3 regions of the Colwellia sp. 6_MG-2023 genome follow, and region 2 is predicted to be linked to each of the others. Evidence: predicted binding sites of a transcription regulator. Region 2 holds the regulator's gene; each other region holds the start of a gene.

Region 1 (10,215 bases), on a different contig from region 2:
CCTGCGTCAGATAATCGACGAGCAACGGCAAGAATTTCTTTTTGTGCAACTTCTACTTCACTAATACGTACAGGCCCCATTGCGTCAAGATCATCTACTAGCATTTCAGCAGCACGCTTCGACATATTACTAAGGAATTTTTCTCTGAGAGCTTCATCTGCACCTTTAATAGCTTTCATTAGCGCGTCTTGTTCAACTTCTCGTAAAATTGCCTGCATGCCTCTATCATCAACATCCGCTAAGTTTTCAAAAATGAACATTAAATCTTGAATTTGTTGACTCATTTCTTCGTCGTTTTCTCGCATCGAGTCCATCAGTGTACCTTCAACGTTAGTATCAAGATAATTCATGATATCTGCTGCAGCTTTCAAACCACCCATTTTGGCTGCTTGAGCACCTGCTTGGCCAGCAAATTGTTTTTCCATAATCTCATTTAATTCTTGAAGTGCGGCAGGTTGTACTTCTTCTAAGTTAGCAATACGCATCATCAAGTCTAAACGCACTTTATCTGTAAACTGGCTCATAATTTCAGCAGATTGCTCTGGTGCTAAATAAGACAGTACAATCGTTTGAATTTGGGGATGTTCATTTCTTATAATATTTGCCACTTGCTTAGAGTCCATCCATTTTAAAGAGTCTAAACCTTTTGACGCCCCGCCCATAATAATTTGATCAATGAGATTGCCAGCTTTATCTTCACCTAAAGCGGCCGTTAAGGCTTTACGAACAAAATCTTCACTTTGAAAACCAATAGTAGAAAAGTTTTGAATATCATGAATAAACTGTTTATGTACTGCGGTAATCTTCTCTTGTGTGAAGTCTTCCATTGCCGCCATAACAGTACCGACTTGTTGTACTTGCTTAGGCTCTAGATGCTTCAATATTTGTGCAGCATCCTCTTCAGATAGGCTTAACAATAGAATCGCAGCCTTCTCACTGCCTTCTAATTTACTAATATCAAAACTTGGTTTTGTTGCGGTAAGCTCTCCGCCTGTGTTTAATTCATCACTCATCTTCGGTCAACCAACTTTTAACTACTTGAGACGACAATTCAGGTTCATTAGCAACTAATGCTCGAACCGCTTTTAATATATCTTCATCACGATGAAGGTCTGGTAATTGTAAGCTACCATCAGGAGCAAAACCAACATTACCTGCATCGAAGTCTGACGTTAGCATATCCATGGTTTCATCACCAAGATCTATATGACTATCAAGGGATTTATCACCATAATCATCTGGTGAACTATCTGGGTAAATTAAACGTTTCAACATCGGACGAACAACAGCCATAATTAGCACTATAATTACTACAGCCGCCATCAGAAGTTTTGATAATTTCAAAAACCATAACTGTTCCCACATTGGCAACACATCAGCTTCACCAAGATCAATACGATTAAAAGGAATAGTAATAACTTCTAAAACATCCCCTCTTTGTAAATCAAAACCAATACTTCCTTGTAATAAACGTCGAATAGAAGCTATTTCAGCAACACTTCTTGGTATTTTAGCAACCGCTGCAACGGCTGTTTCTTCAGCTTCAGGGTCAACTGCAGGTGCGATGCCATCAACATAATCAAGTGCTACTGACACACTCACTCTGCGAACAACCCCTGTTTGCTGTTTGGTGTGACTGATCGCCTCATCAAGTTCATAATTTTTAGTTGATTCACTATGCTTTCTGGTTGGTGTTGACTTCACCTGTTGACCTTCTGCATCTTCTGGAATACTTGATTCAAGTGGTGGTTGGTTAGTTAAAGCACCAGGAATACCACCTAATAAACCACCAATAGTGCTATCTTCAACTTTCATTTCGCTGCGCAGCGCAGGTAAATCAGAGTTATAACGACGAGCGGTTTCTTCTACATTGGTAAAATCCATGGTTACATCCACTTGCGCAGTGTAATTACCTAGGCCAACGATAGGAATGAGTATATTAGAAATTTTATCCATATATTCTTGTTCGCGCTTTTGTTCAATATCTAATTCATTACGCGAACGAGCAGACACTGAATTTTGGCTGCCTGAATTTAATAAACGACCATTTTGATCTGTTACCGTTACACGATTAGGACTCATTCCTTGAACTGATGAGGCAACAATATCAACAACAGCATCAACTTCTTCAGCCGAAAGTAAACGTCCTCGCTGTAAAGTCAGTACTATTGTCGCTGAAGGATTTTTCTCGCGGCGAGCAAAAATATTCTCTTTTGGAATAGCAAGTAATACTTTCGCGCGTGAAACACTTTGTAATTCTTCAATAGTATTAGCGATGCGTTGTTCTCTACCATACTTTAAACGTTCTTGTTCTAAACGTTGACTAACACCAAAGCCCATATCTTGCATTACCATATCTTCGCCTTCTGTCGCTTCAGCTGATAAACCTTCGCGGGCTAATAATAACTTTATGGTTTGATATTCATCGGTTGGTACTGAGAGAGTGTTATTTTCTTGACGATAATCAACTTTATTGGCATCAAGAAAATCCATTGTTTTAATAAGTTGCTCTGTAGGTTGCTTCGCTAAAAAGCGGTATTCAGGTTCGTTCGCGAGGATAATGACAAAAACAGAAATAGCTAAACAGATTGATAGCGCGACAACTAAGGTGATTTGACGTAAGGTATCAGCATTACCTAAAGCAGCGGCAAAGCCTGATTTTTTTTCTTCAATAGCGTTATCATCACCATAATCATTGGCAATCATGGAACTATTATTATCTGTTGCTACCATTGAATTTGTATCTGCCACTTTACTTCTCCGCTTACTACTGCTATTTATTTTTCATACTCACATTTAAGTGAGAGTAAATCATCAAGAGCAAGGCGCTTGAATGAGTAATAGCTGGCCTATTGCGATTGAAAGCAACGCCGCTATTGGTTATTTGATCCGCTTAAATTACACTGGCATGCTCATAATTTCTTTATATGCTTCAACAAATTTATTACGTACTTGAACTGTAGCATCTAAAGCAATACCAGATTTTGACGATGCAATCATGACATCACCTAGCGAAACACTGCGATCTCCCATTTCAAAAGCCATTTTTTTAGCACCGGTATCTTGCTGTAATTCATGAACTGTTTTTAATGCATCAGTGAGTAAATTACCAAAATCATTACTTGATGAGTTAATTTTCCCTGCTGAATTAACACCTGGCATACCTTCCATATCACCACCAACGGCTGGAATCCTATTACCAGACGCTTGTAATGACATACTTTGCATTTGTGCGAATAAAGAATTAGTACTGATGTCCATAGTAGTCTCACTTGTGTCAATTTTTTGCTATAACGCAATAAAAATTATATATAACTAGTAATTCTGCAAGCATAGTGCCAATAGATTGCAAATATAGAATACACAGACAAGATAATTATAAACCAAATTAAAACAATAGGTTAAAAATATAGAATAATTAAGAATGAGGGGTGTTTAAGACAAAATAACGTCAGCTGCCTAAATGAACAGCTGACATTGAAAATAGAAAACATAATTTATGCAGGAATTTTAATACCTGAATCGCGCATTTTGGCAATTTTATAACGCAGGGTTCGCGGGCTAATACCTAAACGTTCAGCAACTTCTTTTCTACTACCGTGACAAGCTTGCAAGGTATCAAGAATAATTTGATTTTCTTGCAGCTTTAATTCGCTACCTAATTTATCTTCAGGTGCAATAATATTATCAACTTCATTAACACTTGATGTTTCAAAGTTTTCAATCATTAAGTTATTTGCATCAATCACTTGATTGCTTTGTAAAATTAAAGCTCTTTGAATAACGTTATCCAGTTCACGTACATTACCCGGCCAACTATAGGCATTTAATTTACTTCGGGCTGCCGCTGTAAATTCAGCAACTTGTTCGCCTGTTTTTTGACAGTAACTCGCCACCATATGCTGAGCCAACGGTATAATATCATCTGGACGTTGTGCTAAAGGCAGCCAAGTTAACGGGAAAACATTTAAACGATAATATAGATCTTCTCTAAAATCACCCTGTTTGACAGATTCCTTAAGATTACGATTACTCGTTGCTATAACACGCACATCCAATTTTATTGTTTTCCTACCACCTAAACGCTCTACTTCACGCTCTTGCAATACACGTAAAATTTTAGCTTGTAAGCCTAAATCCATCTCGGTGATTTCATCAAGTAAGATTGTCCCTCCTTGTGCCTGTTCAAATTTTCCAGGGCACGCTTGAATTGCTCCGGTAAAAGCGCCTTTTTCATAGCCAAATAAAGTGGCTTCTAGCATATTTTCAGGAATTGCAGCACAGTTAATTGCAATAAAAGGTTGTTGAGATCTAGGTGAATTATTATGCACATACTGCGCTAACACTTCTTTACCTGAGCCACTAGGACCAAGCACCATAACCGATGCCTCCGTTGTGGCAACTTTACGTGCTAAACTTAATAACTCAACACTGCTTTTATCCGCAACAATCGGCGTATTTTTATCAATCTCTGACAATGGTATATACTGGCTTACCATATTTAACAATACTTCTGGCGAGAAAGGTTTAGCAATATAATTACAAGCACCATGTTTCATTGCTTCAACAGCATCATCAATAGTGCCGTAGGCTGTCATCAATAATACCGGTAAATTAGGATGATTTTTTTTAATATTTTTTAATAAAGAAAGTCCTGACATACCACCCATTTGCACATCACTAATGACAATATCAACACTATAGTTTTTCAATAAAAGCAACGCACTTTCGGCTGAATCGGCTTCAATGCATTGATAATTAGCTAATGTGATAGTATCAATCAATGCTTCTCGTAAACCAGCATCATCTTCAACAACCAATATTTTATGATGACTCATGAGACTTCTCCTGTTGGTTTATGTTTTGTACTGATTCATATTGTGTTTCACTAGCCTTATTTAGTAACGGTAATTTAAGACAAAAATGTGCGCCTTCTCCCGGCTTACTTAAATAATTAACTTTACCTTGATGTGCTTCCATAACTGATTTCACTACCGCTAACCCAAGCCCTGTTCCCTTATGGCTAGAGGTATAAAATGGTTCAAATATTTTATCGATATGTTTAGTATTAATACCTGCGCCATTATCTTTAACACTAATATAAACAGTATTATGCTGACTATAAATTTGAATGTTAATCACAGGTTGTTTAACTTTGTTTGCATCTGTTGCTTGTAATGAATTATGAATAAGATTCTGAATGGCACCAGTTAACGCATTTTTATTCGCTAAAATAAAATGATCATTATCAGGTAAGTGAATATTAAGTTTCGCGTTCGCTTTAATAATTAATGCATCCATTGATTGGGTTGCATCATTAATCAGCTCATTAACTGACAACGATTTAACAACTTGCTCATTACCACTTTTAGAAAATAACAGCATGTCATTAACTTGCTGCTCTAAATCATGCAACCGTGAACTTAACTTCTCTTGGAAACTAACACGAGACTCATCAGAAATACTTTTATTCAATAAATTAGCGCTATATAACATAGCTGCAGAAAGTGGTGTTCTAATTTGATGAGCTAAAGTTGAGACCATTCGCCCCAATGATGACAGTCGTTGCATTTGACCGACTTTATCTTGTAATAAGCGGGTCTCAGTTAAATCAGTTATCATGATTAACTGTCCTGGTTGTTCACCTAAACTCGCTATCTCTAATTTAACACGACGACCATCTTTAAGAGATACTTCATGCCAATCATCGGCACGAGGTTTAAACGAACGAGCAATCACACTAAACCAAGGTTGTCCTAAAATAGGTTCATCAAGTAAAGCTCTAGCCACTTTATTAATTTTTACAACCACACCATTACCGTCTAGCATAACCAAACCGGTCGGCATCATTTCAATCAACTGATCAGCCATTTCAGTGTAATTTGAATGTCGATTTTTTTGTTGCAGAAAGTTTAGGCCAGGGTGTGTTTTTTTTTGTGGGCGAACTTCATTTGGAGTAGACTTATTTTGAGACAATTGCGCTCGTAATGACGCTAATTCACCAGGAAAAGCCTCTTTTTCTAATAAAGTTGAGTCTGCCAATGCATTCGTTAGCAGTGGGATTTTTACAGAGTTAAAACCATTATTAGCAATAAAATGCTGTGCAAGTGCCATAAAATCAACGTCCAAAATAAATTTATATCACGTTGACTAAAGCATTATACGTGCCACAGTTTTTATTCTTATTTATCAAAACTTTAAAGTGTTATTTTTACTAAAATCACACTGTCAAATGATTGGCATTAGCTTGACTCGTAAGGTTATTCCGAGTTTAAACTGTTATTTAAAAACACATGAAGGGGCCAAATTTCATCTATAACAGTTTGCATTAGCAGTATAGTTAGCCCGGTTTATGTAAATTATATTTACGCATTTTCTCAACAAGCGTTGTTCTGCGCATGCCTAAGGTTTCTGCGGCACGTGCTACAACATATTGATGTTTAACTAAGGACTGAGAAATGAGTGATACTTCTAACTCAGCGAGGTATTCTTTCAGATTGACTCCTTCGTTTGGCAAGACACTCTCATTTGAAATAGCGTTATGATTTTCGGCTACTAACGTCTGACTTTCACTTTGATTAAGGCCATCAATACCATCTTTATCGGTGATATCGTCATCGTTATCATCCTCGTAATCGAAGCCAGCAAATAACTCATTAATAGCCTCTCTTTCTCGTAATTCTTCTGGATACTCAGGTGTATATACTTCGGCATCAATATGTTGATATTTTTGCGGTAATTCAGCTACGTCGACAATTTGATCACCATACATAATTAGCATACGTTCAATTAGGTTAGACAATTCACGAACATTCCCTCCCCAAGAATGTTCCATTAATGACTCAATAGCTTTATCAGTAAAACGAACTGTTCTTTTTTGCTCTTGTTCAAAGCGAGCAAGTAACTCTTTTAATAATAGAGGAATATCTTCTTTTCGTTCTCGTAATGCTGGTGTTTCAATAGGAAAAACATTTAAGCGATAAAATAAATCTTCGCGAAAGTCACCAGTTTTAATCATATCTTCTAAATTTTGATGGGTTGCTGCAATAATACGCACATCTGCTCTTAAACTTTTACTACCACCAACACGTTCAAAAGTACGCTCTTGTAAAACACGCAATAACTTCACTTGCATTGGTTGTGGCATATCGCCGATTTCATCTAAAAATAAAGTACCGCCTTCAGCCAATTCAAAACGACCTTTTCGTGTTGAAATTGCGCCAGTAAAAGCTCCTTTTTCATGCCCAAACAACTCACTTTCTAATAATTCAGCAGGAATAGCGCCACAATTAACAGGGACAAAAGCGCCATTTGCACGTTCAGACAAATCATGAATATTACGTGCAACCACCTCTTTCCCTGTTCCTGATTCACCAAGTACCAACACGCTTGCAGGATTTCTTGCCACTTGTTCAATTAAAAAGCGAACATCATTCATTAACTTACTTGTACCCACCAAGGAGCGAAATAAAGCACTCGAATTAAGCTTAGGCCCTGTTCGGGGTAATTTATTGTGGTATTGATGACAATGATGGATAAGTTCAGTTAATTGGGCGTAGTTTAACGGCATAGTTAAGCTCGCAATAACATTAAAATAACCATCTAAAATATTAGCATCGACAACATCGTGTAACAGAAAAGGTATCTTAGGGTTATTTTCAACTAACTTTATGGTTTCAGATGACACATCCCCAGAAAGAATTATCGTTAATATATACTCACTTTCTTTAAGACACTCTTCTATGGTATTTGGAGGACATTGTATAAAATGCTCACCAATAAAGGACAATACTGTTGCCATTTGATGAGATCTACCCACATCATTATCAATAATAAGGATTTTTTTGTGACCTTGAGTATGATGTATTGAGTTCATAAGCAACTGTTAATTATACCGATTAGAATTATACTATTCATGATTCTATCAACTAGTATTAAATAGGCAACAAAAAATTGACACTAGAAGTCATTATTTTGTCACTTAGTTAATCGATTAAATAAATAAATGTATTTAGAAAATATACATTCAGCCGATAATAAGTATTAACTTAACTGCTACTTATTAAAAATTTTTAGGCTTATCATTAACTGTCAAAAAATACTGGCACAATATATGAATAATGATGATAAACCTATTAACTTAATGGAAAGTAAAATGCTAATTTTAAATGGTAGTGCTGAGTATATGTTAACAAATAATGAGCATGTTCAAGGCAGTCGATATGGCTTTAATATATTTGTAAAGAAAGATGATTTAAATTCTCAATTAGCCGATATAGAAAAATATCTTGTCGATAGAGGCTGGGATAACATTGAAATTACCGATAATGGCCTTATTGAAAATATTGAAGGTATAAACCATGCTATATTAATAGAAGCATTTAAAAAAGCACAACACGAGGGACTTTCAGTTGTTGTAAATAACAACGCTATAGAAAGTAACTAATGTAGAATATGTATAAAATGTATGCAACATGTAAAAATATATCGGTTGACTTACAAAATGTACATTTATTATTTAACACCTAGTCAGTGTTATTATCTTTGGAGTAAGTAATGGCCCATGTTTCACTAAAAAAATACCAGCAAACAACGGTAAGTAATGCAGGAGAAGCAACACCCTATCAATTAGTTGCTATGTTGTTTCAAAAATTATTGGACAATATTGCAACTGCTAAAGGTGCTATCGCTCAAAAAGACTATGCCAAAAAAGGTGCTCAAATATCAAATGCTATTGCTATTCTAGGTGTTTTAGAGGGGTCTCTTGACCATAGTCAAGGTGGTGATATTTCAGAAAATTTATCTGCTTTATATACATTTAGCTCTGAAAAATTATTTGAAGCGAGCACAAATAACGATATTGAATTATTAAATGAAATAGCACTTATTATTATTCCAATAAAATCAGGTTGGGACTCAATACCTCCAGAAGAACAAGGCAAGGTCAGTTTTTAATGCCAAATAAACTAAAAACTCGCCTTGAAAACATTGTAGAAATATCGCGACAAGCACTGTTGCAGCTTGAAATTCAAGTAAAGAATACAATTACGTCAAATGATGAAAATATATTAACTGATAATCTATCAATTAATGAAGTTCAATATCAACTAAACAGCGAACAATTACTTAATTTGCTCGCTAAACGTCAAGCACTTATTAGCCAGTTATTTGAAAACTACACACAAAAGCAACTTAGCGTCGAACTAACAATGATTAATGAGATGATCACCTTAGATCAAAAATTAACCTCGTTATCACAAAAGAATAAGCAAGCATTAGCAACACAAGTAACAAAACTAAAAAAAAGCAGTAAAGTAAGAGATCTTTATAATAAATATTAATTATAATCAACTAAATCACACTGAAAAAAACACCAATAAACACTTTAACAGTAAAGTGTCTAGTAGTGTTTCTCAGAATAATAGTACTGATTAACTCATAGCTTTATTAACTATAGGCTAGCTGCTAGATTTAACGACTCCAGGCATATTCTCTAATTGGGCTAGTAAATATGATCCAGTTGAGCTCAGCTGTGCGACAATAAGGTCCATCGCATTATATTGCGATAACAATCTTGCTTCTAATGACTCCATTTTTAACTGAAAAGCCTCATATTCAGTGTCTAACTTATCTAATTGAGCTGTTTTTCCATCCATTCGTTGTTGTATTATACCGTCACTGTCAGTATAAAAGCCAAGAAACTCATCCATATTATTAACAAATCCATTATCGCCTTCAGCTCCTAAAAAAAATGTTTGTACTCTATCAGGAGACTCTTCAATTAAGTCATCAAGCGTATCTTGCTCAAAACTTAGTGTTCCATCAAGTTCGGTACGAATACCTAATTGTGATAACGTTAATGTAGTGTCATTACCTGAATCAAATGCTTGATTGAATTGGCTACGAATTTTAGTCATAACCCCACGAAGTAAAGAGTCACCTGATAAAGCACCACCGCCGTTTTCACTTGAACTTCCTAATTGATCACTTAAAGCAACTAAAGCATTGAAACTTTCAACAAATGTGTTAATGCCTGCAGCTACATTATCATTATCTTCGGTAATTGTTATTCTACTAATATCATCACCAACATCATGTACTTTATTCGCAGTAATAGTCACACCATCAATAACATCTTTAAAAGTATTCTCACTATTAGTAACAGCAATAGTACCATCAATTATAATTGATGCATCTGCGGCTGCATCAACCTCT
Region 2 (10,215 bases):
TCGATGGCTTGATGAATAGGCTCAAGATCAGTTTCGAGTAATATTTTTGCAATATGTCGAATATGACGACGAAGTGCTTCATGCTTGTTTCTAATTTTATCAGCTACAACCATTGCATCTTTTAAGTCGTCACTTAATGGAATTAAGCTACGTTGATGTTTGGACATTTCTACCAAAGATTGAGCGAAATCTTGTAATTGATGCATTTCCCTCTTTATTTCTGTTTTACTTTTTAATTCTTCGTCCATTTCTGGTGTTAAGTCGTCGATATCGTTGGCTGACTGGGGCATAATGGTTACTAATGTAATTTATATAAATATTACCTTTATTATAGCTTGAATTTAAATGCGCAAAAACTAATAAAGTAATATTTTGAATCTAAACCTTAGCTTAAATCTAATTTTAAACTCAAAACGCAGCAAATAAGTAGATAAAAACATTATGACGAAAGTAAACCAATCTGTGGATCCATTAATCGAACAACTTGGCCAAGTAAAAAATCGAGTGGCTAAAGTTCTTGAACTTGCTAAATCTTTAGGCGCAGATGGTGCTGAGGTAGCGATGAGTCGTCAACAAGGATTAAGTGTTGGCACTCGTCTTGGTGAAGTTGAAAATGTAGAGTTTACGAACGATGGTGCTTTAGGCATAACTGTTTATCAACAAGGCCGTAAGGGGAGTGCATCAACGGCTGATTTATCAGAAAAGGCACTGACTCAAGCAGTTGAAGCTGCTGTTAATATTGCTAAATATACGTCTGTTGATGATTGCTCGGGTTTAGCCGATAAAGAATTGCTTGCAATGAAGCCACTAGATTTAGATTTATATTACCCTAAAGACCTAAGCACTGAACAAGCGATAGAAATAGCTAAGGAGTGTGAACGTAGTGCCTTAGATAGTGATAAACGCATAACAAATTCAGATGGTGCTAATCTAGATTGTTTTTCGGGTTTTAAAGTTTATGGTAATAGTCATGGTCAGTTGGTTGCTTACCCTAGTTCAAGGCATAGCATAAGCTGCGTGGTGATTGCAGGGAATGGTGATGACATGCAGCGTGACTACGCTTATGACGTTAATCGTGACTTTTCATTATTAGATAGCGGTGTAGATATTGGCACCAAAGCGGCGAGCGAAGTTATATCACGCTTAAACCCACAAAAGTTATCGACTATGAAAGTTCCAGTATTGTTCCGCTCTGATATTGCGAATACAGTATGGGGACATTTTATTTCTGCAATTAGTGGTGGTAATTTATATCGTAAATCATCATTTTTACTGGATGCTATAGGTAAAGATGTTTTCCCTAACTTCTTGTCTATTCATGAGCGACCTCATATACCTAAAGCATTGGCAAGTAGTGCTTTTGATAGTGAAGGTGTGTTAACTAAAGACAGAGATATCATTACTAATGGTTCGCTACAAAGCTATCTTCTAACGAGTTATTCTGCTCGTAAATTAGGTTTAACGACTACCGGGCATGCTGGTGGAATTCATAATTGGTTAGTAAAAGATAAGAATATTGCATCTAAAGGAAGTAAAGCTGCAGATTTTGATGCCATGTTAAAAACCTTAGGCACAGGCTTATTAGTTACTGAATTAATGGGACAAGGAGTAAACGTTGTGAATGGCGATTATTCTCGTGGGGCTGCAGGTTTCTGGGTCGAAAATGGAGAGATTGCTTATCCTGTAAGTGAAATTACTATTGCTGGTAATTTAGAACAAATGTTTAAAGGGATTATTGCCGTTGGCTCTGACCTTGATAAGCACGGTAGTATTAGTACTGGCTCAATACTCATTGATGAGATGCAAATAGCTGGTCAATAACTGAGCTTAATACGTTGTAATCAGAGCCCCTTTAACTGTAAACCGTATGCGTAGGATTTAGTCTGCACATACGGTTAATTGAATATAAAAGTAAAAGCTTAGGTTAAAAGTATTGTTGCGGTACCTAAAAAGGCAAAAATACCGACAACATCAGTAACCGTGGTAATAATAACGCTGCCAGCAAGTGCTGGGTCAATATTCAAACGCTTAAGTAATAATGGAATTGCGACCCCCGCTAAACCTGCGGCGGTCATATTCATCAGCATAGCAAAAGCTATGACAACGCCTAGCATTAAATCTTGTTTCCAAATAGCAACAACTGAAGCTATTAATAAAGCCCAAATTATGCCGTTGAGGAAGCCAATCGCGACTTCTTTATGTAATAGCGCGCGCGCATTACTATTACCAACATGGCCTAATGCCATACCACGTATAACTAAGGTTAAGGTTTGATTACCGGCTACGCCACCCATACTTGGCACCAACGAGTTAAGTACTGCTAGTATTGCTAATTGCTGAAATAACCCTTCGAACATACTTGTAACGGCTACTGCAAATAAGGCGGTAATTAAGTTAACCCCTAGCCATAAAGAGCGTTGTTTAGTACTTTTTAATACAGGAGCAAATGTATCGGCTTCATCATCTAAACCTGCCATACTCATCATAGAATGCTCTGCATCTTCACGAATTATATCAATAACATCATCAATGGTGATACGACCAAGTAAGTGACCTTTTTTATCAATGACAGGAGCAGAAAACCAGTCATGCTTTTCAAACAATTGCGCAACATCATGTTCACTCATATTAGCTTGTACAGCTTCTATTTCTGCATCAATCAACTTGGAAATGATAACCTCAGGTTTAGCGGTTATAATAGCGGCTAGTGACACAGCACCAATGAAGTGATTACTTCGGTCGACGACATAAAATGAGTCTGTTGCTTCAGGTAGTTGACCTTTTAAGCGTAAATAGCGTAATACTACGTCAACACTTACCTCAGGTTGTAGCGTAATGGTATCAGTGTTCATGATACCACCTGCTGTCTCTTTGTCATAAGATAGCGCAGTTTCTACCCGTGCTCTATCCTGAGAGTCCATAGAATCGAGAACTTTTCTATAAACAGTATCAGGTAAGGTACGTAACACTTCTGCTAGATCATCAACATCCATACCTTCAGCAACGGCAGCCAGTTTTTCAGGCTGCATGCTTTGTAAAATGCCTTTACGTACTTCTTCATTTAATTCTTCAAGTACTTCACCATGGTGTTCAGCATCAATAAGTTGCCATAATAATGCGCGACTCTTAGCTGGAGAAGACTCAAGGAATAGCGCGAGATCATAGGCAGACATGTCTTGTAATAATTTGCGTACATAGACAAACATACCACCATCAAGTGCTTCATTAATTTGGTGTAGTCTTTCTTGAATATATTCTTGTTCTATTAGATCCGGCATAGATATCTTACTTGAGCGTAGGGAATGATAAATACCAACGCTATTAAACACTTGAGAGTGGGTGTGTAATAGACTTAATATTTTTTATTATGGTTAAGTTTATCGTAACTTAGCGTTTCTTTCAGCTTTTTTACTTATTTAACTTGAACTTGGTTTAAGATATTTTTAATTAATTGAAAATATTAAGAATCTTACTTTTACTATACTCATGCTTGATAGTTTTCTACTTTTGACCTGCAAGCAGTAGGGAAAATCGAGCGTCAATAGCTAGTCTATCGCACGTAAATAGCTGTTTGAGGAATATTTATTAAGCCGATCTTGGGCTATTTATTCATCTTCATCAAACTTAGCTTCAATCAGCTGGCTTATAGCTTCTAATGCAGCGGGTGCATCGGTTCCTTGAGCGGTGACTGTTACATTTTTTCCTTGTCCACCAGCTAAGAGCATTATGGCCATTATGCTATTGGCGTCAGCTTCTTTTTCTTCTAATGATAGGGTTATTTGGGCGGAGAATTTCTGACAAAGTAAGGCTAATTTACTTGCAGCTCGGGCATGTAAGCCAAGTTTGTTAATTATAGTTAATTCTTTACTGACGATGATATCATCATGGTTCTTGTTATGCTTTTGAATAGACATAATGAGTTTTACTCTTTAATTTTCTTAATGTCTCGATGATGAGTTTGAACATGTTGTTGTTCTTTACTAAAGTTCTTTGCTAATAAATCAGCAATATAAACAGAGCGGTGTTTCCCACCCGTACAACCAATTGCAATAGTAACATAACTACGGTTATTGCGTTCTAGATGGGGTAACCAAGTCATCATAAAACTATTAATTTGCCAAATAAACTTTGTCACAATTGGCTGACTAGAAAGGAAGTCTTTTACTGGTTGCTCTAAACCTGTAAAAGGTTTGAGTTCAGTTTCCCAATGAGGATTAGGAAGAAAGCGTGCATCGAATACATAATCAGCATCAGCAGGAATACCGTGTTTAAAGCCAAAAGACTCGAAGACTAAAACCATTTTACCGGTTTTCTTTCCAAGAATTCTTTCTCGTACCAAGTCAGCTAATTGGTGCGGAGTTAGCTGGCTGGTATTGATATATAAGTCGGCATTGGTAGAAATAGGTGCTAATAGTTTCTTTTCGAGTGATATCGCTTGGTCTAGCGCAATATTCTCTTTAATTAGAGGATGTAAGCGCCTTGTTTCACTAAAACGACGAATAAGGTCATTGTCATCTGCATCTAAAAATAATGTAGTTACATCAACTGCATCAGGTAAATATTCAATGATCTCTACAATATCCTTAGGATTGTTAGGTAAGTTACGAACATCTAGGCTTACTGCAACATTGTCATAATCATTAATCACGGTATGGGTTAATGCAGGTAGTAAATTAACAGGAATATTATCAACACAATAATATCCTAAATCTTCTAATACTCTTAATGCAACTGATTTCCCTGAGCCAGAGCGGCCACTAACAATGATAAGTTTCATATTTTTAAGTTCCGCATGAATTAGCTATGCATTAGGTTTTATTGTGTAGAAATATATTTCAACTTATTGATTAAGCGGTTTGTTGAATAAGATCAAACATCTCTTGTTGGCTGGTGCATTTACGAACTTTTTTAGCTGTTTTGCGATCACTAAATAGTTTGGCAATACTTTGCAACGTTTCTAAATGCGCTTGCGTATTGTCTTCAGGTACAAATAGGCAAATAAATATATCAACAGGTCTATTATCAATTGCGTCGAAGTCAATTGCGTTTTCAGTAGTTAAAAACACGGCAATAGCTTTGTCTGTATTGTTTAGTCTGCCGTGAGGGATAGCGATACCGTTGCCGATACCAGTACTCCCCATTTTCTCTCTATTCATTAAGCTATCTAATAGATCTGTTGGGTTAGAGTCAATTAGTTCATTGGCGGCAAGTTGGCAAATTAGTTCAAGTAAACGCTTTTTGCTTTGAACTGGAACTGCACAACGTGTGCAGTTCAGTGTTAATATATTTTGTAGTGTCATAATTATAATGGATAAAACTAATGTTGTGTTATTTTGCCTTTGTATTTGAGTACTTGGCGATCTAGTTTATCCACCAAAGTATCTATCGAGGTATACATATCAGCACTTACTGCTGAAGCATGAATTTCACTGCCTTTTAAATGTATAGTTGCTTCAGCTATCTGTTCTAACTTTTCAACAGTCAAGACTACATGAACATTATTGATATGATCAAAATGTCGCTCTAATTTAGCTAATTTTGTTTCAACACAATCGCGTAATGATGACGTTATTTCTACATGGTGACCGGTAAGGTTAATTTGCATAAGTATGTTCCTTCTCTAGTTAATTCAGAAAATAAAGTCACAGGCTATAATAAACTCTTACGTTGGTTGGACGGTGGTATAGATAAGGATTCACGATACTTAGCTATAGTACGTCTAGCAACATTAATTCCTTGTTGTGCTAGTAAGTCTGCCATTTTGCTATCACTGAGCGGTTTAGCGGGTGTTTCTGCTAAAATGAGTTTTTTAATTAATGAACGTATGGCAGTTGATGAACATTCACCTCCATTTTCGGTACTAACATGACTTGAAAAAAAGTATTTTAATTCAAAAATACCTCTAGGCGTGTGCATATATTTTTGCGTAGTTACGCGAGATATAGTTGACTCATGCATATCCACGGCTTCAGCAATATCATTTAATACCATAGGTCGCATCGCTTCAGCGCCATGTTCTAAAAAGCCTTGTTGACGTTGTACAATGCAGTTAGATACTTTAAGTAAAGTATCATTACGTGACTCTAAACTTTTAATAAACCATTTAGCTTCTTGTAAGTTTGTTCGAATAAACTGTCCGTCATTACTAGAAGATTTTGTTGTTTTTGTCATGGCAGCATATTGTTGATTTACTGATAGCTTAGGAGCAGTATCAGGGTTTAATTCGACAACCCAACGACCATTTTTCTTTTCTACGGAAACATCAGGAATAACATATTGATCATCGCTTTTCACTACTGCATCACCAGGACGAGGATTTAAGCTCTGTATCAAACGCATTACTTCACGTAACTGTTCTTCTTTGAGGCGAGTTTTACGCATTAATTGTCGATAGTCACGATTACCGAGTAAGTCGATATGCTCGCCGATAATTAATTTACTTTCTTTTAAGTAAGGGGTTTCAGGATCAAACTGATTTAATTGAATAATTAAACAATCAGCGATAGAACGGGCTGCAACACCAACAGGATCAAAGACATTAATACGTTTTAATACCGCTTCGACTTCATCAAGTTCCAGTCCTTCTATACCAACACTTTCTAATATTTCTTCACTCGATACCGTAAGATAACCTGCTTCATCAACAGCCTCTATAATAGCGATAGCAACCGTGCGATCAGTTTCTGAAAATGGCGTTAATTCCATTTGCCATAAAAGGTGATCTTGTATTGAATCGATCGTTTCACCTTGATAGGTGTAATCTTCACTTGGGCTACTAATTGCCCCTGTATTTGACGTACCAGCACTGTAACTTTCTTCCCAAGTTGTATCAATGTTCAACTCTTCTGGTATGTCATTTTTCTCCATTGCTTCTGTTGTACTTATCTCATCAATAGAGGCTGATGAATCTTCACTTCCATCACTGGTAGATCGTTCTGTGATGGTGGCTGAAAAAGCTTCTTCAAGTTTATCTCTACTATCCTCTGAATTATTATCTGAGGTTTCTTGATCATTAATTTCAAGCAGAGGATTACTTTCAAGTACTTCTTGAATTTCTTGTTGAAGCTCTAACGTCGATAACTGCAAAAGCTTTATAGCTTGTTGCAGTTGTGGCGTCATGGTTAGTTGTTGTCCTATCCGGAGTTGCAGAGTTGGGCGCATCTACGTTGTCTTAATTCCTGTTATTATTGTTTATAGTTACTAACTTAGAGCAAGTATAGTCTACGAATTTATTATATATGTTAACTATAGCGTGAATTGCTCGCCTAGGTATACATCTCTTACCTTTTGATTAGCAAGAATTTGATTAGAATCTCCTTCTGCTATTATTTCACCGTGACTAACAATGTAAGCATGCTCACATACATCAAGTGTTTCACGAACATTGTGGTCAGTTATTAAGATACCAAGACCACGGTTTTTAAGATGAATAATTATTTTTTTTATGTCGCCGACAGAAATAGGGTCAACACCTGCAAAAGGTTCATCAAGTAATATAAATTCAGGATCTGCTGCTAAAGCGCGGGCTATTTCTACGCGTCTTCTTTCCCCTCCTGATAAACTCATACCTAAATTATCTTTAATATGGCTGATATTAAATTCTTCTAAGAGGTGCTCTAATTTTGTTTGCCTTTCATTTTCATTAAGGCCTTTTCGAATTTGTAATATTGCCATAATATTTTCAGTAACGGTTAGTTTTCTAAAAATAGACGCTTCTTGAGGTAAATACCCAATACCTCGACGTGCGCGTTCATGCATAGGCGATAGTGTTACATCTTCGTCATTCAGCATTATTTGGCCATTATCATTGGGTACTAAGCCAACAATCATGTAAAAAGAAGTCGTTTTTCCTGCTCCATTAGGCCCCAGTAAGCCAACAATTTGTCCTGAGCTTACCGCTAAACTAACGTTTTTAACAACTTTTTTGCTTTTGTAAGCTTTTGATAGGTTTTTAGCTATCAAAGTCGAATTATTAGCTTCGCCGTTATTATTATTGCTTGTTACTGTCATTACTTTTCTTATCTTGTTGAGCTTTTATTTGAGCTGGCTGCAAAACAGTGGTTACTGAATCATTATCACTACTGATAGCTTCCAATTTCTCATTTAGCGTATTGTAAGTGATTATTTCTCCTGTCACTTTACTACCTGCTTGTTGTACTTGCGCATTACCTGAGATGGTAATGATATTTTGATCTGGTTGATAGGTTATCTCATTAGCTTGCAAGCTGATTAAACTACCATCTTCTAATTGTTGTTTGAAAACAGCAGGTTCACCTTTGGCAAGGTAAGTGTCTTGTTTTTGTTGAGTTTTATCATCAACTTTACTGTAAACTTGAACAATATCAGCACTAATCGAAATAGAGCCTTGGTTTATACTAACGTCATCTAAATAACTCGCTATTTTATTTTTTAAATCAGCTGATTGACGTTTCGATTTTATCGTGATTTCTTGTGTGAGATCTTTCTTAGCCGCGCATACTGGAAGTGCTAACGAGAGCAGTAATGAGCTTAATAAGAAACCTTTGCTAATTTTTTTAATTGTCATTTAGAGGGTAACCATTATTTTTTTTGTAAATAGTACGTACATGTTCGGTTAATGTCATCTGTTTAGTGTTTAAGTCAATTATTAAACCTGAGCCATACATAGTGAAGTCTTTTCCTTGCACCATTACCGTTTGATCTGAGCTAATGATATTAGTATTTAAATCAAGCTCTAAATATTTGCAATGAATTTCTTGTATTAAACTATTTTTATCAGTTGCACTTAAGTGTACTCGATGATTTAAAATAACCCTATTATTTTTATATAGCGTTGCTTCTTTAGCGCTAAGCTTCCATGGTGCATTTTTTGTTAGTTTGTTGCTCGAGCTATTTTCATTTGCTAAATCGGAGCCGTCAATATTATCTTTCGATGATGCTTGGGGATACAATGTGTACTTAGGTAGCTCGAAGTGTGTTAGTTCAAGTTTGGCATAATGCTCCATTCTCTTAGCAATAATAGCATGTGAAAGTACGCCTGAATCGGTGTAAATATCAGTTTTAAGTGCTTCCGCTATAAAGTCAGGTGTGAGTTCACTGTCGATGACTTCACCTGGTATTATTTTTGACTGTCGCCATTCGATTATTCCATAAACCGTAGCGGCTAATAGCAAGATTAAAAAGGCTAAAAAATTTATCCGTGTCATACACTCGCGCCTGTAGCATTATCAATAGTGTCTTGACATTGCATTATCAAGTCGCAAACTTCTCGTACTGCGCCGAAACCACCATTAATAAAGCTTGTATAATTAGCTTTTGCTGATACAGCTGGATGTGCATCAGACACAGCAATACCTAAACCAACGTGTAAAATACATGCTAAGTCTGGAATATCGTCTCCTATGTAAGCTACTTCATCAGGGGTTAAATTAAGTTTTTGAATTAAAGTCATCAGTGCAGGCAATTTATCTTCTTGCCCTTGTATAATGTGTTTAACATTTAAAGCTGACATCCGGTTAGCTACAATAGCTGAACGTCTACCAGTGATTATTGCAACCTCTACACCACTATTACCAAGTGCTTTTATTCCAAAGCCATCTTTAGTATGGAATGCTTTAAGTTCTTCGCCATCATTACCTAAATAAATACGACCATCTGAAAAAACACCATCAACATCACAAACAAGTAATTTAATTTTTTTGGCTCGTTCTAATACGTTTAGTGATACATCACCATAAAGTGTATTAGAATTTTGAATAGTATTAGTGATATTTTCCATTTAAAGAACTCCTGATCTTAGTAAGTCATGCATATTCATTGCACCAATAGGTATTTGTTTTTCATCAACGATAATCAAACCATTGATTTTTTTATCTTCCATTATATTTAGCGCTTGCGCTGCTAACATGTCTGCTTGTGCTAAGGTTGGGAATTTAGTCATAACGGTTGTTATATTGTCCCGATGAATATCAATTTGTAAATCAAGAATTCTCCGTAAATCACCATCAGTAAATAAACCAACAAGTTGCTTATGTTTATTAACAACGGCGGTCATGCCTAAGCCTTTAAGTGACATTTCCACTAATGCGTCTTTTATCAATGCATCTTCTGAAATAATAGGAATACGATCGCCTTGATGCATAATATCACTCAAGCGAAGTAATAAACGTTTACCTAAACTACCACCAGGGTGAGATAAAGCAAAGTCATCTGCGGTAAACCCACGAGCATTAAGTA
Region 3 (10,215 bases), on a different contig from region 2:
TTGCGTTAATGCTATGGGAACTGTGCGTTATAGAGATGTAATGGAGAAAATTTTTGATAAAGACTTTTCTGAGGATGAAGTTCCAGAAAGTTATAGAGCGTTAATGGAACTTGCTCCAAAAACAATTATAACAACAAACTATGATCGAATCCCTGAGATTGCGGGAAGAGGAAAATATCGAATAAATACGAATAAAAATGCACCTGAAGCCTCACGCTTTGTTTCAGATGGAAAAAACTCTGTTTTTAAAATGCATGGAGATATAATTGATCAATCTAGTATTGTATTAACGACTAGTGATTATCAGAAAATAATTAATGGCAATCAAAGCACGAGGTTATTACTAAGTAGCTTATTGTCAACCAAGATTCTAGTGTTTGTAGGCTTCTCATTATCAGATCCTCATATTGATGTGATTTTAGATAACATTAGGTCAATCAATAATGGAATGCCTTTGTCTCACTATATTCTCCTCAATGAAAACTCAAGCTTTAAGATTTCTTCATTTGCACGAAAGTATGGTGTCAAAGTTATCTCTTATACGCCATCAGATGCTAGCCACCCTGAAGTGACCGAACTCATCAGAGCTTTGAGTCATGAAACAGGGCAGATCCCAGAACAAGTAAAAAAGAGTGAAAATATAGAATTATCTACCTCAGATGATCTTGTAAATCATTTACATGAATTAGCTAAAGAGGCTTTCGTAAATTCTCCATTTTCAATATTTTACTCTAACGATGAAATATATTTGTCATTTACCCCATCAGGAGAAACTAAAGGTGAGATACAAAAAGAGTTTTTATCAATTATAAAGTTAATGAATTTTGATTGTTCAATTTTGAGTAATCTTAATATTTCTGCAATAGCTCGAACAGCCCCAAGTTCTAACTTTGATGAATCACAAAGAATATTAATAAAAGCAAAAGTAAGTTTTATCGATGCAAACAAGTTTGCGGCAAAAGAAATATCAACTTCCACAATTTGGAAGTTGATTGATTTTTATTCACCTCTAGGTCTATCGAATGTTTTTCAACAAGAGGGTAAAGTCTCTTTTCCAATGAGCATTGGATTAGTCGGAGGACAATCATGAGAGATAATAAGCATAAAACGCGTCTTGAGTTAATACGTAATAATAAGGTTATTAACACTATAGAGCCTAATATGGAGTCTGGTAATGATGTTCTAGAAATGTCTACAAGCAGCTCTATAGATTCATTTCCTATATTTTCGTTTAAGTCGACAAGCCCTGAACTGAACAGTGTTTTTATAACTTACTCTAAGAATGATCAAATTCGCCTTTCTATTGCCCAGAATGGTGAAGATGAATATATGAAAATGTTTGAAGGTGAGTTCTTTAAAAAAGAAACGAATTCCACATCTAAACCGGATTGCTTATCTTTAAAGATTGAATCTATACATTCGTTTTTTAGACTTTCACTGTTAGAAATTTCGTCAGTGCAAGAGTTTAAAAATATAACTTTTGATGCCTTTGTTAAAAAACTCATGGATTTTTCAGGAATTAATATCGAAATAAACATAAGTCCAGACATTGCAATACTTCCGGTAACTGGAATTTCTAGGCATACAAATTTATTCCGCTTATTTAAAGAAGTTTGCCTAATGATTGATGCTACCGTTGTTTTTAATAAAAACAATACCATTGACATAGAATCGCGAAAATCAAAAATAAATGGAATTAGAAAGCAAGAGGTAATAAATTTAACTAATAAAGATATTATTTCGATTGAGAGTACAGAGCAAATATAATCTAAAAACTGATGTTACCATTGTGTCTAATGTCTCGAATGTGGCATGAGTTGTCATAAGATTAAATTTAATGTAAAAATAGATAACACCTTTATCATTAACAATCGTTTTGTATAGACTACATATTGTCTACACTGTTATGTGTTTTGTTGTTATTATATTGATTTAAAAGTTTTTTTAAATCAATATAATAACAAGCTGTCAGTAAGATAATTACCCCACAACAGCTTATTAGAAATACTCCTTCCATGAAGTATATCCCGATCACAAATAAATCTGCTACACATGTGCTACATAATTATTTTATTCGTGTTTTCTTTGAAGTGTCTTTTGATATAAGTCGTTGATTTTTATGGCGCCCTTGAGAAGATTCGAACTTCCGACCTAGCGCTTAGGAGGCGCTTGCTCTATCCTGCTGAGCTACAAAGGCGTTTTGAAACGAATAAAAATAGCTACGCTACTTTATGCTGCATATTCTATTGCTTTATGAGCATAAAGTTAAGCTTTACCTTTGCTTTATATACTTTTTTTTAATATCGCACCGCTACATCATTTATTTGGATATTATCTAATAAATCATTATTCAGTGTTTTTGCTGTCGCACTTTGCGATGTAAGTTTGGTTATTTTAACTTTGTGTGGGCTAATATTGTAACCTGTATAGCTTTTTCCTTGTTGACTAACGAAAGTGCTACTATGGAGTAACGTGAACTCATCACCAACTTTCACGCCATGATTTTTACCTAAATTTATTGTAATTTGGTTGCCTTGGACTTGTATTATTTTTCCTTCATTCGGCTCACACATAACATTTTCGTCAATATCATTTATTGTCCGACTAAGTAAAGCATCAATCATATTACCGTAATCGCTCTGCCAAAAGGTGGTGGCGTGTACATCAATACTTCTTCTTTTATTGAAATCCCAAACCGCAGAGTCTTGGTAATTACCTTGCCATATTTGTTCGCCACTAAAACCATTGTATAAATAAAGGGTAAAATCGAAATTCCTAGGGTAGGTCGGTTGTTGCCATACTTTTAATGAATTTGTTCTTTGCTCTTGCAAAGACATATCGTTAATTTCACTAAAAAGAACATATTGGCTGTCGGTATTTTCAGCTAGAGAGATTGTGAGTTGTTTTATTTTTTCTTCATTGAAACTATTATTTAAACGCGAGAATTCTGTTGAGCTTTTAAGTAATAATTTACCCCCGCTATAGCTACTTTGATTTTTAAGTTTTTTATTTAGCTGTTTGATCATGGCGGAATCAATTTGATATATTTTGCCAAGGTTTGCGTGTTCTCTTTGAAGTAAGTGGCTTTTGGTGATCAAAATTGATTTTTTGTAATCTAACGAGAAACACTTTTTTTCTTGAGGAAAAATATCGGCACGTATAGTAACGCTAATCATATCGTTACTATGAAGCTCTTCTATTAATTCAATTGAATTCACACTGCCACTAGCACGTATACTTATTTGATCTTGAGTGAGCAAACCATTCACCACTTGTTGAATGCTTGAAACGCTAGCACCAGCGACAAGTAATGCTTTTTTTAACGCATTTTCCATTGCCTTAGTTCGCGCTACTTCAACCGAGTCTTTAGCTGTTGATGCATAGCCTTGAGCCTCATACCATTGTGCATTAGTAATAGCGCTAGTTAACATTAAGCTGATAGATAAAATGATTTTTTTAGATATAGTATACATATACTCTCTCATGAAAATTAAAAGCCTGTTTTAGGCATAGTGCAATTTACAAGGAACTTAACTATAGAGCTTATGCACAATGTGTGCCTGTTTATTTTAACTAACCTTGTACTTGAAGTTTAATTGGCTTGAAATGTGCATTGTTTTATAGCAATAAATAATCGAATAGATAAAAAGTTCATTGCTTAAGCTAGCGAAATATAGCATAAATGTTGAATTATTAAGGGGTTCACTATGATAAAGTGGCTGATACCATTACTGCTGCCGACTCTTTTATCTTGTAGCAATACAGTAAAAGAAGATAACTTTTATAAGATAAAGCAAACAGATAAAAGTGAGATAGATAGTTATAACTTACCTAAGCATGCCATTAATGATTTAGTAAAAGGTTTAGCGTATCAAATGTTAGCAAATAGTAGTTTTGTTAACGCGAAAACGCCGGTGGCTGTTGCTTCGTTTGTGAATTTAGAGGATCTTGAGTCAACTAATTGGCTAGGAAATCAAATAGCAGAAAGCTTTGTGCATGAATTACAGAGTCATGGTTTGGTCATTATTGACTACAAGGCTACAGGTCATATTCGTGTTACAAAAGCAGGCGACTATGTTTTTAGTCGTGATTGGGAAGAGCTTCCTGAACGTCAGATTATTGACTATGTAGTCACAGGAACTATGATGGAGCAAGAAGACGGGATTATCGTTAATGCACGTATGATTGGCATTCAATCTCATGTTGTTGTTGCTACAGCACAATCTTTTATTCCTAAATGGGTTGTAGGTGCAGAAAAAAATCATGGTGAACATGTCATAATGAAAGACGGTATGATGATTCGCAGTAATCATAAATTAATTAAAGAGCAGCGCGCTGTTGCTATTCAACAGTAATTTAAGAGGTGAAATAATGATAAATGCACGCTTTAAAATAATAACTGCTGTTGTAAGTTTACTGTTTATTGCTTCTTGCACAAGCATGTACGATAAGCATGTACAATGGCAAGTAGTTGAACCACAAGTATTTCCTATTATTCACGGTATTGGTTACGCACCAATAAGTTTACAAAAATCTGATAACAAAACTCAACGGATGCTAATGGCCATTAAAGCGTCGAAAATTGCCGCTTATTCAGAGTTAGCAGAGCAAGTTTATGGGCAACAAATTAGTAGTTCAACAACTATGGCTGATATGTTAATTGAAAACCAACAATTAGTTTCATCTATAAAAGGCTTAATTAGAGGCGCTAAAGTCGTAAAAAGTTATCCGGTAGGGGATACTTATACAACAGAATTACAGCTTGATTTCAAAGACGTGTATGAAATATATCAAGCAAATTTACAGCGAAAAGAAATTAAGAAGGTCGAATACTTTTAAACGTAGGGTACACTCGATTCAACCAAGCTTCATTATAGAGGCTTGTTTTGTATTAATGAAATATTGACTTGAGGTTATTTTGAGTCAGTTATTCTAATAGCTAATAATTTGAATAACTGAAGTATATGACTTATCTAAGCTTTCATCTCTATGCTGCTTAATCCACCAGATTTCTTACCTTTACTATCATAAGTCATTGATGATTTATTGTTATTTTCTAATAACGTTGTTTTCATACGCTGAACAGCTAGCTGAGATTGCGCTATTATTTGGCCATTTATTTTGTTTTTTTGTTGGCAAAGGTGTAATAGATCTTCAATTTCAGTGAGTTTTTCATCAAGAACCCCGGCTTTTTTATCTATTGAAAAAGCTTGGTTAAGACTAATTTTTTTATCTAAATCTTGAATAGCAACCAACAATAAGTTTTTTTGCTCACTAATTTCTAGTAATGCGTCAGGTTGATGTTGCTGTAAAATAAGTTTTTCGCTACTAATAATTTGCTCTAGTTCTTGTAATTGAGCAAATTGTTGAGAAATTAACTCTATTGATTGAGGGGAAGCTGACATGTAAGTACACCTTTATTATAGCAAAGGGTGATTATCACCCAGTCCCACGGTTATATCAAATTATAACGTAAATTCAAACTTAGCCATGCTAGCAGCAAGCTTTTGCGGATCTATTTTATACTCACCAGAGGCAATTGTTTTTTTCAGCTCTTCAATTTTCTCTTGATTAATCACAGGTGCATCAGCTGATTTTTTTTGTAATTCTTTGAACTGTTGCGCTTGTGGCGTCAAGGAAACAGAGTCGCGAGCAACATGTTTAGTTTGTGGGCTATGTGCTGTAGTTTGAGCCACATCTTGTTTAGCATGAGACTGCTTATTTTGGTTGATCTGTGCTTGGTTATTTAAGTTATTGATATTTATAGTCATAATATTACCCTACGGTAAAAAGTTCTTCTAAAGTTTATTCATTAACTTTATATCGGCAAAAAGTAAGATAACTTAAATAAAATACACTAAAAATTTTAGGGTAAAATAATTTCCGACTGTAAAGATTAGATCTTAAAAATTATAGGTTAATAGTAACCTGATTAACAGCACTAATTTGAGGCTTAATTATTCGACCAGAACGTGAGTTTTTAACCTCAATCTGTTCATGTAAATTACCTGAGCTTAGTGCAGTACCTTTTGTTTTAATTAAAAAGTTATCGTTTTTTGCAATAATAGTAATAACGTCTCCTTTACAAACTAAACATATGTTTGATTTAGTAATGGTGCGTTCATTGCCGATTCTTTTTTCTGCTTTACTACCCAACACTGAGTTTATATCGGTAATCCTTTCACCACGTATTTTGTTTGTGGCAATGTAATCTATTGCAATATTCTCTTTAGTGAGCACTTCACCTTTCTCAATCGTACTCGTTGTAACAACAACTGCAAAGGTTCTTTCAATTTTAGCAGGTAAGTATAATTGCCAAGGAGTTGCATCATCACAAGTTATATTAACATTAACATTCCTACGATTGGTATTTTCAGGTATATTTGCTTTAATAGGTACTTGGCAAGGTTTTATTATTATTCTTGTATCTATATTGGTAACATTAAAGGATATTCGTCCATCAGCTGGCGCAGGTATATTGGCTTCTAGGTATTTTTTTGCAAATGACTCTATATAAGCTCTATCCCATGTTGTCGCTAAACTGATGGAGGGTAAAAGCATTAATAAGCAGATAAAAGAAAGATAAACGATACTTGTACGCATGATTTTTTGCCATATATTTTTAGGTTAATTCAAATACTCGACTATGCTCTTAACTAGGGTAACATAGTTATTGGCACATTAAGTTTATACTATGAGTATATTAATTATATTCATTACTTATAATATAGTGACATACTAAGCATCAGTTTTTTGTCACTTATTTTGACATACAGTAAATACAATCAAGAATTGTGCCTTTTTGTTCTATTCAATATAGGATTAATGATAGCGCTCTTGATTATAAATGAGGTTTTTATGGCAGGTATATTAGACTCGGTCAATCAGCGAACACAATTGGTTGGTCAAAATAGATTGGAACTACTACTTTTTAAATTGGTAGGTCGCCAACGTTTTGGAATTAACGTTTTTAAAGTAAGGGAAGTATTACAGTGTCCTAAATTAACCATGATTCCTAAACAAGACTCTTTTATTAAAGGGGTTGCTCATATTCGTGGACAAACTATTTCAGTTATTGATATGAGTAAAGCTATTGGTGGGCCAGCGATAACGCAAACTGAAGATTCTTTTATTATTATTGCTGAATATAATCGTAGTATTCAAGGCTTTCTAGTGGCAGGTGTTGAGCGGATTGTTACGTTAAGCTGGAAAGACATGATGCCACCTCCTGAAGGAACAGGGAAGTCTAGCTATTTAACTGCTGTTACTGAAATTGACAATCAAATGGTTTCTATTTTAGATGTAGAAAAAATATTGAATGAAATTAGCCCTGTTTCAACTGATTTAAGTGATGGTGTTGTTGATAAAAGTGTGGGCGAAGATCTCGGTGAACGAATAGTGATGATAGCGGATGATTCAACCGTGGCACGTAATCAAGTAAAAAGAGCATTAGAGCCATTAGGTATTAAAATGGCGTTAGCAAAAAATGGGCAAGAGGCATTAGATCAACTCATTGCTATTGCTGAAACGTGTGAGCATAGCATTACTGAGAAAGTAGCTTTAATGGTTTCTGATATCGAAATGCCAGAAATGGATGGCTATACGCTAACCGCTGAAGTGAAAGGTAATGAACGTATGGCTAAAATGCCAATTATTTTGCATACATCACTGAGCGGTGTGTTTAACAATGCCATGGTTCAAAAAGTTGGTGCTGATGATTTTATTGCTAAATTTCATCCAGATGAACTAGCAACAGCGGTTAAAAAGTGGCTAAACCATCCATTATAAAAATAGTCACCATATCAAATAAATTAGGAAGTAGTACTAGTGTCAGTAAGACAACTTGACGATAAAAGTTATCATCAATTTAGAGTTTTTTTAGAGCAACAGTGTGGCATTGTACTAGGTGAAAGTAAGCAATATCTAGTTAAAAGCCGCTTAGCTCCGTTAATGAGCAAGTTTGGTGTTAATTCGCTTGGAGAATTAGTGACTCGAACGTTGTCACCCGTAGAGCGACAACTACGAGCTGCAGTGATCGATGCCATGACGACTAATGAAACACTATGGTTTCGTGATGATTACCCTTTTAAGCTATTAAAAAGTAAAATATTGCCCGAATTAGCTCAACGTAAAACGCCTGTCAAAATTTGGTCAGCAGCGAGTTCGTCTGGGCAAGAAGCATACTCTATTGCGATGTCAATTTTAGAGTATCAAAAAAGTAATCCTGGCAGCTTCTCAAGAGGTATACAAATTATTGGTACTGATATTTCAAGTACTATGCTGGAACACTGCAAATATGGACATTATGATTCACTTGCGTTAGCACGTGGTTTGTCTGAAGAAAGAAAAAGACAGTTTTTTGAAAATGGTGATAATGGCATGCTGAAGGTAAAAGATGAAGTGAAAAAAATGGTAAGTTTTCGCCCGCTTAATTTACTTAATAGCTATAGTTTGATGGGACGTTTTGATGTTGTTTTCTGTCGAAATGTGCTGATTTATTTTTCAACAGAAATCAAAACTCAAATAATAAGTCAAATTCATGGCACTTTGAATGAAAGAGGGTATTTGTTTTTAGGTGCTTCGGAATCACTTTCTGGATTAAATGCTGATTTTGAGATGCTGCGTTGTAACCCAGGTATTATTTATCAAAAAAAATAAAAAGGGAATAATCTCCTTTTATTATTAATGTGCTGTAACCACTATAGTTGTGAAATTTACAATAATTAGAAGTTAGATAAACTTCACAACTTAGTATTTACTTAATCTACAACCTGCTATTTCACTGGATATTAACTTTACAAACCACATACTCCCCTCTTATTTATCCCTGCAACATACTTTCATTGCTTAATACTTTTTTATTTACTACTAGTAAGGTCGTTGGCAGCATTTTACTTTCTTTTTAATTTGTATCATCTTTATTGGCATAATTATTGAATGACTCAATGTTAAATATAATTAATGGTGAGTTATTATGGCTATTAGCTTTGATAAAGGTTTTGAACTTCACGCAAAGGGAATGCTTTTGCGATCTCAGCGAGCGGAAGTGATCGCTAGCAATATTGCTAATGCTGATACCCCTGGTTATAAAGCAAAGGGCATGGACTTTCAAAAAGCGATGCAACAAGCTGGTCAACAACAAATTGGCATGAGTAAAACTCACGCTAAACACTTTGATGTGCGTACTGAAATAAATAATAACATTGCTTTTCGCAATCCAGATCAGCCCGATACCGGAGACGGTAACACGGTAGATGTACAAGTGGAACGAAACTTGTATCTAGAAAACACATTAGAGTATCAAGCTGGGGTTCAGTTTCTTAACGGAAAAATAAAAGCCCTGAAAAATGTCATCTCAGGAGGTGCTTAATAATGAGCCTTTTTAACGTATTTAACATCACAGGTAGTGGTATGAGTGCGCAGTCAATGCGTTTAAATACCACGGCAAGTAACATTGCTAATGCTGACAGTGTTAGTTCAAGTGTAAGTGAAACATATCGTGCTAGGCATCCAGTTTTTGCCGCTGCTATGCAAAAAGCTGCCGGGGGACAAGAAAGTAGTGTTGGTGTACAAGTATTAGGGATAGTTGAAAGTAACAAACCTCTAAATGTTGAATACGCACCTGAACACCCTATGTCAGACAAAGACGGTTATATTTATAAACCTAATGTTAATGTTATTGAAGAAATGACCAATATGATTTCTGCGTCTCGTTCATATCAAACTAATGTGCAATTAGCAGAGTCAGCAAAAAACATGTTAACTAAAACACTGCAACTTGGTCAGTCATAAGGAGTAGGAAATGGAAACTGTTAGTGGTACAAATGGCCTTGACTCTCTTTATTGGCAAAAAGAAGAATATGAAACTGCTGATAGTGGTGGCAATGGCATGCTCACACAGGCTGATTTTTTTGCGTTGTTAACACAAGAATTAGCAAACCAAGATCCAACCGAACCTGCAGATAACAATGAAATGATCTCTCAAATGACCGCATTCTCTACAACAGACGGTGTAAGTCAGTTGAATGAATCTTTTGCTGGTTTTGCTAGTTCGATGACTTCAAGTCAAGCCTTACAAGCCTCATCTTTGGTAGGTCGAAGTGTTTTAGTTGAAGATAATGTTTTTGGCATGAGCGAAGGCGATTCAGTTCAAGGGAAAATAGTTACTACTGAGGCGGCAAGTAATATCACTATTTACGTTGAAAACGTTGCAGG

The links. The regulator sigma-54, encoded in region 2, starts transcription at its own class of promoters, with help from an activator protein. The targets are predictions, from matches to a motif close to GTTGGCACGNNNNTNGNNT.
Region 1: the regulator sigma-54 is predicted to act here: its motif matches at 6,154-6,172, upstream of Q4503_RS03615 (PAS domain-containing sensor histidine kinase).
Region 3: the regulator sigma-54 is predicted to act here: its motif matches at 6,784-6,802, upstream of flgA (flagellar basal body P-ring formation chaperone FlgA).

The regions. Positions count from the first base shown of each region.
Region 1 covers NZ_JAUOPP010000003.1:200,160-210,374, forward strand. The annotation lists gene fliG (flagellar motor switch protein FliG) at 1-1,013, opposite strand, end outside; gene fliF (flagellar basal-body MS-ring/collar protein FliF) at 1,006-2,706, opposite strand; gene fliE (flagellar hook-basal body complex protein FliE) at 2,899-3,261, opposite strand; gene Q4503_RS03610 (sigma-54 dependent transcriptional regulator) at 3,498-4,838, opposite strand; gene Q4503_RS03615 (PAS domain-containing sensor histidine kinase) at 4,825-6,114, opposite strand; gene Q4503_RS03620 (sigma-54 dependent transcriptional regulator) at 6,341-7,876, opposite strand; gene Q4503_RS03625 (hypothetical protein) at 8,114-8,446, shown strand; gene fliS (flagellar export chaperone FliS) at 8,557-8,955, shown strand; gene Q4503_RS03635 (hypothetical protein) at 8,955-9,341, shown strand; gene fliD (flagellar filament capping protein FliD) at 9,459-10,215, opposite strand, start outside.
Region 2 covers NZ_JAUOPP010000002.1:21,711-31,925, forward strand. The annotation lists gene yjgA (ribosome biogenesis factor YjgA) at 1-290, opposite strand, end outside; gene pmbA (metalloprotease PmbA) at 442-1,821, shown strand; gene mgtE (magnesium transporter) at 1,920-3,278, opposite strand; gene Q4503_RS01805 (HPr family phosphocarrier protein) at 3,606-3,914, opposite strand; gene rapZ (RNase adapter RapZ) at 3,923-4,777, opposite strand; gene ptsN (PTS IIA-like nitrogen regulatory protein PtsN) at 4,848-5,300, opposite strand; gene hpf (ribosome hibernation promoting factor) at 5,318-5,605, opposite strand; gene Q4503_RS01825 (RNA polymerase factor sigma-54) at 5,650-7,161, opposite strand; gene lptB (LPS export ABC transporter ATP-binding protein) at 7,246-8,010, opposite strand; gene lptA (lipopolysaccharide transport periplasmic protein LptA) at 7,991-8,545, opposite strand; gene lptC (LPS export ABC transporter periplasmic protein LptC) at 8,535-9,185, opposite strand; gene kdsC (3-deoxy-manno-octulosonate-8-phosphatase KdsC) at 9,182-9,757, opposite strand; gene Q4503_RS01850 (KpsF/GutQ family sugar-phosphate isomerase) at 9,758-10,215, opposite strand, start outside.
Region 3 covers NZ_JAUOPP010000032.1:15,780-25,994, reverse strand. The annotation lists gene Q4503_RS17030 (SIR2 family protein) at 1-1,090, shown strand, start outside; gene Q4503_RS17025 (hypothetical protein) at 1,087-1,767, shown strand; tRNA gene Q4503_RS17020 (tRNA-Arg) at 2,121-2,197, opposite strand; gene Q4503_RS17015 (flagella assembly protein FlgT) at 2,298-3,473, opposite strand; gene Q4503_RS17010 (FlgO family outer membrane protein) at 3,708-4,355, shown strand; gene Q4503_RS17005 (LPP20 family lipoprotein) at 4,372-4,839, shown strand; gene Q4503_RS17000 (flagella synthesis protein FlgN) at 4,974-5,405, opposite strand; gene flgM (flagellar biosynthesis anti-sigma factor FlgM) at 5,466-5,771, opposite strand; gene flgA (flagellar basal body P-ring formation chaperone FlgA) at 5,911-6,603, opposite strand; gene Q4503_RS16985 (chemotaxis protein) at 6,859-7,788, shown strand; gene Q4503_RS16980 (protein-glutamate O-methyltransferase CheR) at 7,828-8,658, shown strand; gene flgB (flagellar basal body rod protein FlgB) at 8,975-9,370, shown strand; gene flgC (flagellar basal body rod protein FlgC) at 9,373-9,792, shown strand; gene Q4503_RS16965 (flagellar hook assembly protein FlgD) at 9,803-10,215, shown strand, end outside.